Regions from separate parts of the Bradyrhizobium sp. CCBAU 65884 genome, predicted to be linked through region 1. Evidence: predicted binding sites of a transcription regulator. Region 1 holds the regulator's gene; each other region holds the start of a gene.
The links. Region 1 encodes LexA, which represses DNA repair genes until DNA is damaged. Its sites were predicted from a motif close to TGTTCNNNNTGTGTTCNG; they were not measured.

Region 1 (5,177 bases):
GCAATGCTGGGCGCTGGCGGCGGCTGGCGAGGCCGGCGTCGCGCGGATGCTGGAGCTGCTGGAGGACGAGGTGCTGCGCTGCCTCGGCCTTTTGGGCGCCACGTCATTTGCCGAGGTCGACAAATCCTGCCTGCATCCGGCGACCGCCACCAACGCACCGAGCGTGTTCAGCGCATTCCCGCTGTTCGACCACGATCCGTATCGATACTGAGTGAAAAGGACGCAATGACATCGCTCTCTCCCGGCAGCGCGGATGCGCTGCTGTTCGATCTCGGGCGCGTGGTGCTCGACATCGACTTCTCCAAGGCGATCGCCTGCTGGGCGGGACATGCCGGCTGCCAGCCCGAGGCCATCGTCGCGCGCTATGTGCGTGACGAGGCTTACCGGCTGCACGAGGTCGGCAAGATCAGCGACGAGGACTATTTCGCTTCGCTGCGTGCTTCGCTCGGCATCGGCATTTCGGACGCCCAGTTCCTGGAAGGCTGGAACGCGATCTTCGCCGGCGAGATGCCTGATATCGCCGAGCTGCTGCCGCGCGCGGCGAAACAGATGCCGCTCTATGCCTTCTCCAACACCAACCGGCCGCATGTTGACTATTTCTCGAAGGAATATGGCGAACTGCTCGGCCATTTCCGCGCGCTGTATCTGTCGTCCAGCATCGGCCTGCGCAAACCCGACGCGGAAGCCTTCGACCATGTCGTCGCCGCGATCGGCGTGCCCGCAGCACGTATCGTGTTCTTCGACGACCTCGCCGAGAACATCGAAGGCGCGCGGTCGCGCGGGCTGACGGCGGTGCATGTGACGTCGCCGCGCGACGTCGAGAACGCCTTGAAGGCATTGGGCATCTGACGATCTCCGCTCATCGGGAGGCGCCAACGTCGGGCAGCCCTCCCGGAGCCAATTTTGCCCAAAATGAGGAACCAGAGCGCTTTGTGCATTTTTGTACGGAGTTCCGGGAACGGAATGGCCCCTTCCGGACTCTTGAGTCCGTTGGGACTTCTACACCGGACTTATGGACGTGCTGGGCAAAACCTATCTCACCAAGCAAGCCTCTCTCCTGCTTGAATTCGCAAGAACCACCTCGGATTCTGACCTTTCCGCCAAGCTGATCAGCAAGGCCGCCGACCTGAAATCCCAGGCCGATCCGCTACCCGACAAGGATCAAGGGCCGAAGGCTCCCGACGTCGCGCTGGACGACGGGCCGGACCGGCCGAGCGGGAGTTGAGCGATGCCGGCCGTGGCACTCATCATTCTCGTCCTCGCCATGGCCACCCTCCTGCCGATCGGCCTCATTCTCTGGATCATGCCACGCCAAGCCTGAGCCTGCCTTCGATCCAGGGCCGGAAAGCGGCAAGATAAATCGTGCCCGCTCCGCATTTTTGCCTCTGCCCCCGCGCTCGGCTAGAAGACTGTCGGAACATTTCGTCCGAACGTGCCGAGCAGGAGTTTCGCCGTGGCCTTGATGCCGGTTTCCGACGCCCTTGCTGCGGTGCTGGCGGGTGCAGAGCCGCTGCCTGCAGAGATGGTTTCACTCGACGAAGCCTACCATCGCGTGCTCGCGCAGGACGTCGCTGCGCGGCGCACCCAACCGCCCCAGGCGATGTCGGCGATGGACGGCTACGCCGTGCGCGCGGCCGATGCGGCAACGATCGATTCCAGGCTGACGATGATCGGTGAGGTCGCAGCGGGCCGTCCGTTCACGGAAAGGGTCGGCGCCGGCGAAGCCGTGCGGATCTTCACCGGCGGCGTCGTTCCCGACGGCGCCGACGCAGTCGTGATCCAGGAGGACACGATCGCCGAGGGCAAGCACGTAACGATCAAGGAAGCCGCGATCGTGGGTCGGCACATCCGCCCCGCCGGCGTTGATTTCCGCGAGGGTGACGTCCTCCTGCGCAAGGGAACCCGTCTGACAGAGCGCGATCTCGCCCTCGCCGCTGGAATGAATCACCCGCAACTCGCCGTCTGCCGTCGTCCGAAGGTCGCGATCCTCGCCACCGGCGATGAACTGGTGATGCCGGGCGCGACGCCCGGGCACGGCCAGATCGTCTATTCCAACGGCTATGCCCTGCACGCGCTCGCCCGCAGCGAGGGCGCCGAGACCATCGACCTCGGTGTTGCCGCCGATACGCTGGAGGCCACCACCGCCGGCATCCGCCGCGCGCGCGAAAGCGGCGCCGACGTCCTGGTCACGACCGGGGGCGCATCGGTCGGCGACCACGATCTGGTCCAGCAGGCGCTGAAGGACGAAGGCATCGCGTTGGCGTTCTGGAAGATCGCGATGCGGCCCGGCAAGCCGATGATGCACGGACGCTTAGGGACGATGGGCGTCATTGGCCTGCCCGGCAATCCCGTGTCGTCCTACGTGTGCGCCTTCCTGTTCATGGTGCCGCTGATTCGCGCGCTGGCAGGCCGTTCGGTGATTCATCACCATCGCGAGCGCGCCGTGCTGGGCCGCGATCTCGGCGCCAATGACCAGCGCCAGGATTATCTGCGCGCGCGCCTGGAGCTGCGCGACGACGGCACGCTCGTCGCCCTTCCCGTCAGCCATCAAGACTCCTCTCTGCTTGCGAATCTTGCTGCAGCACAGGTACTTCTCGTGCGCGCACCGCTTGCGCCAAAGGCCGAGGCCGGCAGCCCCTGCGAAGTGCTGCGGCTCCCCGTCTGAACTGCGCGGCCACACGCATTCCGCGAGTTTCGCTCTGTTCACGGTAAATTAAGCAGTTGCGGAACATGTATCGAACATATAGTGTCCGTTCATGATTTGTTTCGAGGATGTAGCGGCTTATCGCTGAACTCATCGTCTCGGAATCGAACGACATCAACCGGGGGACTTTGGTCGAGATGTTAACGCGCAAACAATACGAGCTTCTGCGGTTCATCAGCGAACGCTTGAAGGAAAGCGGCGTGCCGCCGTCCTTCGACGAGATGAAGGATGCGCTCGACCTGCGCTCGAAGTCAGGCATCCACCGCCTGATCACCGCACTCGAGGAGCGCGGCTTCATCCGCCGCCTGCCCAACCGCGCCCGGGCCATCGAAGTGATCAAACTGCCGGAGCTCCAGGCTGCCGCCGGCAACCGACGCGGCTTCACGCCAAGCGTCATCGAGGGCAATCTCGGCAAGCTACGCGCGAGCTCCAGCCCGTCCGCGGACGAGGGCGAGCGGCCCGTTGCGGTGCCCGTGATGGGTCGCATCGCGGCCGGCACCCCGATCGAGGCGTTGCAGACCCGCAGCCACACCATCAGCGTGCCTCCGGACATGCTCGGCTCCGGCGAGCATTACGCGCTCGAAGTGCGCGGCGATTCCATGGTCGAGGCCGGCATCCTCGACGGCGACATGGCGCTGATCCAGCGCAACGAGAGCGCCGATACCGGCGACATCGTGGTGGCGCTGATCGACGACGAAGAAGCCACGCTCAAGCGCTTCCGCCGCCGCGGCGCCTCGATCGCGCTGGAGCCCGCCAATGCCGCTTACGAGGTGCGCATCCTGCCGCCGAACCGCGTGAAGATTCAGGGCAAGCTGATCGGGCTTTACCGCAAGTACTGATACCGGAAGTCTTCAGCGCCTCGCGCGCGCCTTCGGTCGGCATCGCCGATCAGAGATTGGAGCGGATTGATGGTCCGCTCCGGCTGGATAGTCTTTCTGGTTCTGCACAGATTGTCCGGCCCCTCCCCCTTTCGCGACATCCTCGGCAGGCCGCGCGAAGCAACATCGCTTCGCGGGCCTTGCGAGTTCGAGGGGGACAGCCCAACTGCGCCAGATCGTTTGAGCGCAGCCGCAGCAACGCTGGTCGCATCATGTCGCATCATCATGTCGGCTAGGACACGGCCGTGATCCAGAAAATCCGCAACGACCGCAATGCAGCGCGCACGCAGCCGAGCTGACGATACTCGGGCTGGCTGGTTTCGCCGGTCGTTGACGCGCGCCTGCCAAATGCACGGAAGCCGACTTTGTTCCTATCGAATTCGGAAAAGATGGAAAAGATAATGTGATCGGGGCTCGCGGATCCCAGCCGCAGATTTGCCTACAACCAAGCAGACCGTCACGTGCTTCCACTCTGGTAGGGGCCTGCGCCTCCGAAAGGGGTGCGGGTCGCTATCTCTGCATAGAGGAGCACCCGATGTGTGACTACAGCCTGCATGCCGTCGCGACGCGCCCCGCAGAAGTCGGCGAGACGATCGTCACGACAACATTCCGCGGCACCTCGACGCGCGGCTTCGCCTCCGAAGCCGATCTCTCCGTCGCGGTCTGCCTGCTGCCGGGAACGGAGCTCGCCTTCGCCGATAACGTCCGTTACGACAACCGCTGGATCTGGACGCGCACCGTCAACTCCCGCGTCGGCAAGTTCGGCAAGATCGATCCGCATATTCCCGATCGCCATCATGATGCGATCGAATTCCCGGACGGCAAATCCGTGCTGGTGACGCAGCTCGTCGAGGGCCAGCGCGCAACCGTGCTGCAACTGCCGGTGACTCAACCGATCGGCGAGCGCGAGCACAAGCCGCAGATCATCGCCGACAGTCGCCCGACGGTCACGCGACTGCCGATCGGCTGACGCCCTCCGGCCCGGCGGGTCCGGGGCCAGGATTGAAATGCCGTCGCCGGCCGATGCCGGCGAGCCCGGTGGGTTTGTGTTTCACGAAATTCGATCGGCGAGCGCCGCCGCACCTCGTCGCCGCACGAAGTTTGGGCCGTCCTGCCTGAATTTTGAACCTCCGCTCCGCAGCCAAATGACCGATGCTGTCGTGGTTTGAGGCGGCGGACACGCTCGATGAAAACCTTTATTCGCGTTGTTGAACTCTGGGTGCCTGACCGGACGCGCATGCGGCTGGAATTCGGCGGCGGCCTTTACGATGAAGGGCTGTCCGCGTTCAAGGCCGTCAGCGAAGAGCTGCACTTCGGATATGACGAGGGGCTTCCGGGCAAGGCCTGGGCCTGCGGCCATCCCGTCATCCTCACGAAATTCGCCAACTCCTATTTCAAGCGGACCGATCAGGCCGTCGCCGCCGGCCTCACCTGCGGCGTGGCGGTGCCGGTGTTTGCAGGCGAATTTCTGCAAGCCGTGATGGTGCTGTTCTGCGGCGACGACGAGGCGCATGTCGGCGCGATCGAACTCTGGCACAACGATCCTGATCTCTCCCACGAGATGGGCCTCGTCGACGGCTATTACGGCGCGGCGG
Region 2 (5,177 bases), on a different contig from region 1:
TCGACTTTCACGATCCCAACGCCAGAGTTGCTCATTGGTCAGCAACGTGCCGCCCCACCAGCGCCGAATCGGATTGTGACGGCGAAAATCCTCCCGACCTTCCAGAACCGCTTTGCCAAACTCCGTCAGCGACAGCCGGCTCCGGCGAAAGGCGGCGTTGCGACCGCGCGCGTTGTCCGGATCGAGTGTCGCCAGCTTGCCGTCCAGACCCGCAACCGCTGGCGCAGGGCCGAATGCGAGCCCTTCGAGCAGCGCGCCCAACTCCCACGGATCGAACACACGAGCCTCAGAGGTGCCTGACCGAAACAGCTCATCGGTGCGACTGCGTCCGCTTGCGATGAGTTCGAGAAGCCGCGTCTCGGTCGCCCCCAGTCCCGTCGCTGGCGACGGCAGTTCCGAGAGCAGGTCTTCCATGGCCGGTTTCAGGAAAGACAGCTTGCCGAGCGGCCTATCGAGCAGCCCAACGCAGAGCTCGGGCGTCGGCGCGCGATAGGCCTCCCACGCGAGGGTCGCGCTTTCAAGATCGCTTTCCGCGATATCGAACTGCTTCACGTCACGATGGCGAAGCTCTGAGGGATCTGCTCCGCGCAGATCGAAATCGACGAGTCGTAGTCTCAGACTCTCAGTAAGTGACGGCTCGAAACGCAGGTAATCGAGGATCCAGATCAGCTGCAATTGACTGTTGGGTTCGGGGTCGAACCACAGTTCAATGAGATCGACCCCGTAATTCTTGCAGACCCAGAGCAGGGCACCGGCTCGATCCTGGCGCCTGATGAGGGGCGACTGACGCACGGGGACGCAATCCGACCAGTGCATTTGGTCGACCCACGTCCTGGACTCCCGCCAGCCGAGATAGCGGATGAGGTGGTCAGCCGTCGGAAGTGGCCCCGAAACAAAGCGATAGATGAACGGGATGACCATGTCAGCGCGATCGGCATAGGTGAGGCCAGCGCCGGACGAACTGGTCAGAATCATCCGCTTCATCGTCGGCGCACCTCACCCTACGCAAAACGAAACGGGCACTGACGACGTCGGCAACTCAACGTCTTCAGCGCCCGCTCCTCGCGAAAAACTTTCGTGTTAGGTCTTACTCCTCCGCGGGCTCCTCGCCGTCGGCGTCGCGCTCCGGCGTGCCGGCGAGAATTTGCTCGGCGATCAGGCCGGAGTTCTGGCGGATCGAGGTCTCGATCTTGGCGGTGATGTCGGGGTTGGCCTTCAGGAACGCTTTCGAGTTCTCGCGGCCCTGGCCGAGACGCTGGCTGTCATAGGAGAACCAGGCGCCTGACTTCTCGACGATGCCGGCCTTGACGCCGAGATCGAGGATCTCACCCATCTTGGAGACGCCCTCGCCGTACATGATGTCGAACTCGACCTGCTTGAAGGGCGGCGCCAGCTTGTTCTTGACGACCTTGACGCGCGTGGTGTTGCCGACAACTTCGTCGCGCTCCTTGATCGCGCCGATGCGGCGGATGTCGAGGCGGACCGAGGCATAGAACTTCAGCGCGTTGCCGCCGGTGGTGGTTTCCGGCGAGCCGTACATCACACCGATCTTCATGCGGATCTGGTTGATGAAGATCACCATGGTGTTGGACTTGTTGATGGAGGCCGTCAGCTTGCGCAGCGCCTGGCTCATCAGGCGGGCCTGCAGACCCGGCAGCGCATCGCCCATCTCGCCCTCGAGCTCGGCCTTCGGCACCAGCGCCGCGACCGAATCGATCACCAGCACGTCCACCGCACCCGACCGCACCAGCGTGTCGCAGATCTCCAGCGCCTGCTCACCGGTGTCGGGCTGCGAGATCAGGAGCTCGTCGATGTTGACGCCCAGCTTCCTCGCATAGACCGGGTCGAGCGCGTGCTCGGCGTCGATGAAGGCGCAGATGCCGCCCTTCTTCTGCGCTTCGGCCACCGTATGCAGCGCCAGCGTGGTTTTTCCTGAGGATTCCGGCCCGTAGATCTCGACGATGCGCCCCTTCGGCAGGCCGCCGATGCCGAGCGCGATATCGAGCCCGAGCGAGCCTGACGACACCGCCTCGATGTCCATGGAGCGGTCGTTCTTGCCGAGCTTCATCACCGAGCCCTTGCCGAACTGGCGCTCGATCTGAGAGAGCGCGGCAGCCAGAGCTTTACTCTTGTCCATGGAAGATCCTTCGACGATACGCAGGGCAGTGGCGGACATTGGGTCGTGCTCCTTATGGCGAGGATTCGCGTGAGGGACAAACGATTGGCGAGGCGGCTCGTCGATAAAAGCAACGTACCCTATTTGTTCTAGGTTCGCAATATGTTCTTTTGCGGATTTGGGCGCTGGCCTGATTTAACCCCTAGTGGCCTCAGTTGAATTCGGGGGTGGCCTGATTTGCGGGGGGTAACGAGGACGTTACAACCAGCTCAACCTTTGCTAGCGTGACCGCCATATTCAATCGATTCCCATGCGAGGGGCGGCCAAAACATTGAAAAGACAAATAGATACTCTAGCTATGGTTGGGTCGGCGGATGGCCCAAGATAAAGATTTCGACCTCGTTAAGCATTTCATGTTCCACTTAGTCACCGGCGGCTTGATGTTTCTCATGGCCGGCGCCGTCTCGGCTGGCCTGGAATTGGCCGCGGATTATCTCGACGAGTTCCCGAAACTGTGGCTGCTCGCCATCGTTTTCCATCTGGTGGCGGTTGTGATTCTGGTCTTAGATGTCGGCAGCCTCGTGTTTTTTCTGATGATCCGCACCTATAGGTTCGTAAGAGACACATGGTCCTTAAAGGACGGCTAAGATGAAAAAGATGAGCAGCAAGCGGCAACTCCGACGCAAAGCCTTTACCGGCTCGCTTCACAAACGCGCAGGAACGGGCACGTCAGTAATTGTCCGCACCAAGGCAAAAGCCGAGCAAGAAGCCCGGAGTCTCACCGGGATGGTGAGGGACGATATAGCTCTGTACCTGTCCCCTCTTGCCGCTGTGGCAGACGAGTTTCGTAAGCGACTGCGTGGGACATAGGTCTCACTTAGACATCCGGGACCGCATTGAATTAAAGGCCGCCTCAGTTGGCGGCCTCTTTCTTGTCCGGGTTCATTTTCTGCATCATTTGGAGAATGCCCTCATACTTCTCCAAAATCTCTCGGAGGTTCTTAAGCCCCTCCAAGTCAACCGACGCCTTGATGTTCAGCCGCTCGCCGTTCATGACGACCACTAGCGGCTGATCATCCGACAAGGGCGCCAAATCCTCCGGGCGGGGCGCGCGAGGGGATATCGGTGCTGCAGTGGGTGCTTGTGGTGTCACTAGGGGCTCCGGGGCTACATCGCTCTCGGAATTATACGCCTGAGCCCCACTATCCACAAGCCGCATTGTAGCGAGATAAGTCTTAGCGGCCTTCTCGGCTGCCTCCGGTACAAAGTCCCGTTTAATAAGCCAAAAGCGAAGGTTGTCAGGGCTAACCGCTCCGGGAAAGTCCTTTCGAATGTCTTGGAACAGTTTTGGCCGGAAGGCCAACTGCGACATTGCAGCAGTTCGCTCCGGGGAGCCTTCTGGCGCCTCCAGAGCATGGACGGCTTCGTTAGTGATGCGGATTTCGTCGGCATTACCATCAATCAAGCCATAGGCTCGCAACGCCCCGATCTTGCCCAGCGCCGGCCCGCTCAGGCTGTCGTGGCCAAGGTGCTTTGCCAGCACAGCACGGGACATCTTGTTGCGATGGTCGTTTGCGTATGCCTTCCGAGCGGCTTGCAGGGCCGCGCCTAGGTCCAGCATGGGATAGTTGGGGCTTCGAACCTTTGCCATCGTGTAGGCCCTCCTCCGGCCTGATGGCGGAACTTATCGCAGACAGCCAGAGATAAATCAAGAGATAAAATTCAAATTTATCTCCGCGCGGTCTTGCGTGATGCGCGAATAAATGAGAGATTGATCGTCAAGGAGATCGATCATGCTCAGGAGGGTATGAGCCCCCGGCGCGCTAGCCGAGCAAGGGGGGGGCGAGGATAAAGGAGAGGCCGCCTTCCCGGGGTTCAATCAGGGAAAGACGGCCTCGCAATCGGCTTCGAAGCTGCCCCGTAGTCTAACGGTAGGACGCTCGCTCTTACAGGCCGAGAGGTCCGGGTCCGAATCCCGGCGGGGCCGCCAAGGATACGAATTAGCGGGACCGCTGCGGTTGCAGCCTCAGCGATCCCTAGTCACCCACCCGAGATTGCGCCCCGGGCTAGCGACCAAACTAGAATATACGCTTTGCAGAGCGGGTTTTCTAGAGTCCCCGGGGTCAATCCTAACGAGGATTGCGCCCTCATGAACGTTCTAGCCCGCGAAAAGCAGATTGAAGTCATTGCCGCCCTTTGCGAGGGCGTCGGCATCCGAACCGCCTCCCGCCTGACCGGCGTCAACCGTGGCACCGTCGCCAGCCTGGCCCTCCGCGTGGGCATGGGCTGCATGGAGCTGCACGACCGCATTATGGTCGGCGTGCGCACTGAGCGCCTTGAGCTTGACGAGCTGTGGAGCTTCGTCGGCAAGAAGCAAAAGAACGTCCAGCGTCACGAAATCAACGCCAAGGGCGATCAGTACGTTTTCATCGGCATGGCCGGGACGCAGAAGGCAATCATCAGCTGGGGCGTCGGCAAGCGGAATGCCGAAAGCACCATGGACTTCCTGCACGACCTCCGCAGCCGCGTCATTGGTCAGCCGGAGATTTCAACGGACGGTTTTCACCCCTACCGCGTAGCGATCCGCGACGCCTTCGGCCCGGACGCCTCGCATGGCGTTATCGTAAAGACTTACTCCGTAACTCATCTGGTAAAGGAAGCGCAGGGCCGCTACTCCCCGGCCGCCGTAGTAGCTGTAAGCCGTGACGTAGTATCGGGCCATCCCGATCAGTACGTTTCAACGTCATACGTTGAGCGCCAGAACCTCACGTTGCGCATGGCCTCGCGTCGGTTCACCCGGTTGACCAACGGCTTTAGCAAGAAGCTGGACAACCACGTTGCGGCGGTCGCGCTGTACGTCGCGCACTACAATCTGTGCCGCGTTCATGAGGCACTGCGCACGACGCCAGCGAAGGCGCTGGGGCTCGCTGACAAGGCGTGGAGCATCGCTCAGCTTGTGGATGCCGCGCTTGCTGTGGCCCCCGCGCTACCCACGGAGACCCCGCCGGATCGGCGCCGGAAGTTTGTAGTAATCGAAGGGGGGAAGCCCTAACCGGCGGCC
Region 3 (5,177 bases), on a different contig from region 1:
CGCTGATCAGTTGAACCTCGCTCCCGCCTTCAGCGGCACGCCGCGCAGGAAGTCCGCGGCCTGCATCCGGCCCTTGCCTTCGCGCTGGATCTCGATGATGCGGATGGCGCCCTCACCGCAGGCGATGGTGAGGTTGTCATCGAGCACCTCGCCCGGCGCGCCCGACCCCTTTGCCAATTCACACCGCAGGATCTTGACGCGCGCATTCTCGCTGACGCCGGCAAGCTCGGCCCAGGCGCCGGGGAATGGCGACAGGCCGTGGATGTGACGCAGCACGGCACGCGCCGGCCTGGTCCAGTCGATGCGCGCCTCGGCCTTGTCGATCTTGGCGGCGTAGGTGACACCGTCCTCGCTCTGCTTCTTGAGCTGGAGCCCGCCGCGCCCGAGCGCGGCCATCGCGCGCACCATGAGATCGGCGCCGAGGCGAGAGAGACGATCGTGCAAATCGAGTGCAGTCATGTTGTCCGTGATCGCGAGGCGCTCGGCCATGGCGACGTCGCCGGTATCGAGACCGACATCCATCTTCATCACCATCACGCCGCTCTCGGCATCACCGTCCATGATCGCACGGTTGATCGGCGCTGCGCCGCGCCAGCGCGGCAGCAGCGAAGCGTGCAGATTGTAGCAGCCGAGTTTTGGCGCATCGAGGATCGCCTGCGGCAGGATCATGCCATAGGCGACGACCACGGCGGCATCGGCGTCGAACGCGCTGAACTCGTCGAGCGCTTCCTGGATCTTCAGCGTCTTCGGCGTCCGCACGGGAATGCCGAGCTTTCGCGCAGCTTCTTCGACCGGCGTCGGCTGCAATTGCAGGCCGCGCCGCCCGCCGGGCTTCGGCGCGCGGGTGTAGACGGCGACGATCTCGTGGCCATGCGCGACGAGCTCGAGCAGCGTCGGCACGGAGAAATCGGGCGTGCCCATGAAGATCAGGCGGAGGGGCATGTGGCGAGACAATCCTCGGAAACGAGCAACGTACTCGTCATGGCCGGGCTTGTCCCGGCCATCCACGTTCTTCCGGCCTGCGGCGGCACAGAACGTGGATGTCCGGCACAAGGCCGGGTATGACGGCGGAGAACGTGGTTACTCCGCGCGCTTGGCGGCCTTCTCGAACTTCTTCATCACGCGGTCGCGCTTGAGCTTCGACAGATAGTCGACGAACAGCACGCCGTTGAGATGGTCGATCTCGTGCTGGATGCAGGTGGCATAGAGGCCTTCGGCGTCCTCCTCGTGCACCTTGCCGTCGAGATCGGTGAAGCGCACGCGCACCTTCGCGGGGCGCTCGACCTCCTCGTAATATTCGGGGATCGAGAGACAGCCTTCCTCGTAGACCGACAGCTCCTCGGACGAGGCGATGATCTCGGGGTTGATGAAGACGCGCGGAAGCGGCGTGGTCTCGCCGTTCTCGTCGCGCTTGGCGAGGTCCATGGTGATCAGCCGCAGCGGCTGCGCGACCTGGATCGCGGCGAGGCCAATACCGGGCGCGTCGTACATGGTCTCGAACATGTCGTCGGCAAGCTTGCGAATCTCCGGCGTGACCTTCTCGATCGGCTTGGAGACCAGACGCAGCTGCCTGTCGGGCAGGATGATGATTTCTCTGAGGGCCATGGCCGCGATTTAAGCCGCGCGCCGGACGCGGTCAATCCGGCCGGGAACCCCGTTAACCCCTAGCTAACCATAAAACTTGAGGTTTCGTTAACCATAAAAATTAGGGGGCTATTAACCATAACCGTTCCCTCTTCGTTCGCTAAGGTCGGCGAATCGCGCTAGAAGGGCCCATGAACGAGATCATTTTCATGCTGGCCGACTGGCCGGTGCGCACGATTGATGCCCTGATCGGCTTCGGCGCCCTTGTCCTCACCCTGCTGGTGACGATCGCCGTCGTGATCGCCCGCTCGGGCCGGCGCGGCGCGGAACTCGCGATGGCGCATGCGATCCGGGCCGACGAGCTCGAGGAGCGCCTCAGCCAGGTGCTGCACGCCCAGAGCGAATCCTCAGGGAGGGTCGACGCCATGACCCAGGCGCTGGCGGGACGCCAGGCCGAGATGGCGCGCGCGGTCAACGAGCGGCTGGATTCGGTCACCCATCGCGTCGGCCAGTCGATGGAACATTCGACCCGCAACACCATGGAGAGCCTGCGCGCGCTGCACGAGCGGCTCGGCATCATCGACAGCGCCCACAAGAACCTCACCGATCTCACCACCCAGGTGACGACCCTGCGCGACGTGCTCGCCAACAAGCAGTCGCGCGGCGCCTTCGGCCAGGCGCGGATGGAGGCGATCGTCCAGGACGGTCTGCCGAAGGGCGCCTACGAGTTCCAGTTCACGCTCTCGACCGGCAAGCGGCCCGACTGCGTCGTGTTCCTGCCAGACCAGCGCCCGCTCTGCATCGACGCGAAGTTTCCGCTGGAGGCGATGACGGCGCTGCACGACGCCCGCACCGACGAGGAGAAGCGCGTTGCCACGCAGCGGCTGCGCGGCGACGTGATGAAGCATGTCAGCGACATCGCGGAAAAATATCTTGTCACCGGCGAGACCCAGGAGATGGCACTGATGTTCGTGCCGTCGGAATCGGTCTATGCGGAAATCCATGACGGTTTCGACGACGTGATCCAGAAGGCCTATCGCGCCCGCGTGGTGCTGGTGTCGCCCTCGCTCTTGATGCTGGCGATCCAGGTCATGCAGCAGATCATGAAGGACGCGCGCATGCGCGATGCCGCCGACCAGATTCAGACTGAAGTGATCAAGCTCGGCGACGATCTGGGTCGTCTCAGGGATCGCGTGGTCAAATTGCAGAAGCATTTTTCCGATGCGAACGAGGACGTCCGCCAGATCCTGATTTCCGCCGACAAGATCGAGAAGCGTGCAGGCCGGATCGAGGAACTCGATTTCAGCAAGGCGGACGCGCCGGCCGAGGGACCGCGGCTGATCGCGGGCGCGGGCGAGCTGTTTCCGCGGAAGCTCCAGGCGGGGGAGTGACACCGTTTCGTCATGGCCGGGCTTGTTGTTTGTCCCGGCCATCCACGGACTTTTCAACGGCACCAAGAACGTGGATGCCCGGGACAAGCCCGGGCATGACGGGATTTGTGGCAGAGGCATCACCCCCAGAATCTGCTAACACCGCCCCATGACCGCTCCCGACGTGACCTCCCCCGCCGCGACCTCCGTCCCTGCGCCCTCCTGGCGCGACAGCCTTGCCGTGTACCTGCAGCCCCGGGTGCTGATCGTGCTGTTCCTCGGCTTCTCCTCGGGGCTGCCGCTGGCGCTGTCGGGCTCCACGCTGCTGGTGTGGATGCGCGAGGCCGGGGTTGACCTGAAGACGATCGGGCTGTTCGCGCTGGTCGGCACGCCCTACACGCTGAAATTCCTTTGGGCGCCGCTGGTGGATGCGCTGCATGTGCCGCTGTTCACCCGCGCGTTCGGGCGGCGGCGCGGCTGGCTGGTGTTTTCGCAGCTGCTGCTGATCGTCGCGATCCTGCTGCTGGCGATGACCGACCCCGCGCGCTCGCCGTTCTACGTCGCGCTGGGCGCGCTGCTGGTGGCGACGACGTCGTCGACGCAGGACATCGTGGTCGACGCCTTCCGCGTCGAGAGCCTGCCGGAGAGCGAGCAGGCCGCCGGTATGGCGGCTTACGTTGCGGCCTACCGCATCGGCATGCTGGTCTCGACCGCGGGCGCGCTGTTCATCGTCTCGGGCTTCGAAGGCACCGGCATACCCCGCACCTCGGCGTGGATGTGGGGCTATGTGGTGATGGCCGCGATGGTGCTGATCGGCACGATCACCGCGCTGGCCGCGACCGAGCCGGCGCAATCCGCACAGGCGGAAGCTGCGACACAAACCGAGACCGCATTTGCGCGTGTGTTGAGCGCGGCGATCGGCGCGTTCTCCGAATTCCTGTCGCGCAAGGACGCACTCGCCGCGCTCGCCTTCGTCGTGCTATTCAAGTTCACCGATGCCTTCTCGGGCACGATGACGGCGCCGTTCGTGATCGACCTCGGCTTCACCCGCAACGATTATGCGGCGATCGTGAAGGGCGTCGGCCTCGCCGCCACCCTGATCGGCGGGTTTGCCGGTGGTTTCGTCGCGCGGCGCTATCCGCTGGCAATGTCGCTCTGGATCGGTGGCGTGGTGCAGGCGCTGGCCAATTTGTCCTTTGCCTGGCTCGCAGTGGTCGGCACCAATCAATGGGCGCTGGCGCTCGCGATCTGTGCCGAGAACTTCACCAGCGCCATCGGCACCGTGATCTTCGTGGCCTACCTCTCGGCGCTCTGCCAGAACCCGCTGCACACGGCGACGCAATATGCGCTGCTCACCGCGCTCGCGGCGGTGGGGCGAACATATCTGTCGTCGAGCGCGGGCTATGTCGCGGACACCACGGGCTGGCCGCTGTTCTTCGTGATCTGCGTGCTGGTGGCAATCCCGAGCCTGGTGCTGCTCGCATGGCTGCAGAAGCGCGGACATTTCGAGGCGCTGGGGCCGGTGAGGGTGTGACGCTCTGTAGGGTGGGCAAAGGCGCACTTGCACCGTGCCCACCATCGTTCCAAGCATTCGACACAGGCGGTGGGCACGCTTCGCTTTGCCCACCCTACGGCATCTCGATCTGATCCCCCTACTGCTTCTTGATCAAGCTCCACTTCGTGATCACGGCTTCGCTCATCTGGCCGGGATCGCTGGCGCAGGCGACTTCGTCGACCTTGACCGAGATTTCCTTGCCGACGAACGTCTTCAGCTGCGCGGCCTGCGCATCGCCGCTCGGAACGAGCTGGAACGTCTCGGGCCCGGTCTCGAGATTGCACAGCCCGTTCGGCGGCGGCAGGCGGCGCGGCTCGGACGTGATCTGGTAGGTCGCAACCCGCTTGCCGGCATTCTTGACGTCGCGCACTTTCAAGGCATTCAACTCGCCGGACAACACCTCGCCGGCGTTGATCGGCTTGCCGGGCTTGGACGGCGGCGGCGCCCCGTCGTCCTGCTGCGCTGAGATGGCCGGGCTCGCCAGCAGCATCATCGTCGCGACCAAAGCCAAGCGTGTGGCGAAAAGTTTCGTCATGTCGTCCGTTCCGTAAAGTCTGGATGGCTAGAACAGGGTACGCTGCCGCATCGCGGCCGATAGCGTACCTTCATCGAGATAATCAAGCTCGCCACCGACAGGCACACCATGGGCCAGCCGGGTTACTTTTACG

Region 2: the regulator LexA is predicted to act here: its motif matches at 2,269-2,286, upstream of recA (recombinase RecA).
Region 3: the regulator LexA is predicted to act here: its motif matches at 1,728-1,745, upstream of XI03_RS17475 (DNA recombination protein RmuC).

What each region holds. Positions count from the first base shown of each region.
Region 1 covers NZ_LBJU01000114.1:103,698-108,874, forward strand. Annotated here, with positions in the region: gene XI03_RS16870 (alpha-hydroxy acid oxidase) at 1-211, shown strand, start outside; gene XI03_RS16875 (HAD-IA family hydrolase) at 226-849, shown strand; gene XI03_RS16880 (hypothetical protein) at 1,019-1,225, shown strand; gene XI03_RS16885 (molybdopterin molybdotransferase MoeA) at 1,454-2,665, shown strand; gene lexA (transcriptional repressor LexA) at 2,842-3,543, shown strand; gene XI03_RS16895 (hypothetical protein) at 4,118-4,552, shown strand; gene XI03_RS16900 (GAF domain-containing protein) at 4,769-5,177, shown strand, end outside.
Region 2 covers NZ_LBJU01000092.1:47,403-52,579, reverse strand. Annotated here, with positions in the region: gene XI03_RS07300 (hypothetical protein) at 1-984, opposite strand, end outside; gene recA (recombinase RecA) at 1,088-2,176, opposite strand; gene XI03_RS07290 (hypothetical protein) at 2,491-2,763, shown strand; gene XI03_RS07285 (hypothetical protein) at 3,030-3,767, opposite strand; gene XI03_RS07280 (transposase) at 4,266-5,168, shown strand; gene XI03_RS07275 (hypothetical protein) at 5,165-5,177, opposite strand, start outside.
Region 3 covers NZ_LBJU01000115.1:86,492-91,668, forward strand. Annotated here, with positions in the region: gene fmt (methionyl-tRNA formyltransferase) at 7-942, opposite strand; gene def (peptide deformylase) at 1,081-1,605, opposite strand; gene XI03_RS17475 (DNA recombination protein RmuC) at 1,776-2,975, shown strand; gene XI03_RS17480 (AmpG family muropeptide MFS transporter) at 3,124-4,488, shown strand; gene XI03_RS17485 (hypothetical protein) at 4,607-5,044, opposite strand; gene recR (recombination mediator RecR) at 5,072-5,177, opposite strand, start outside.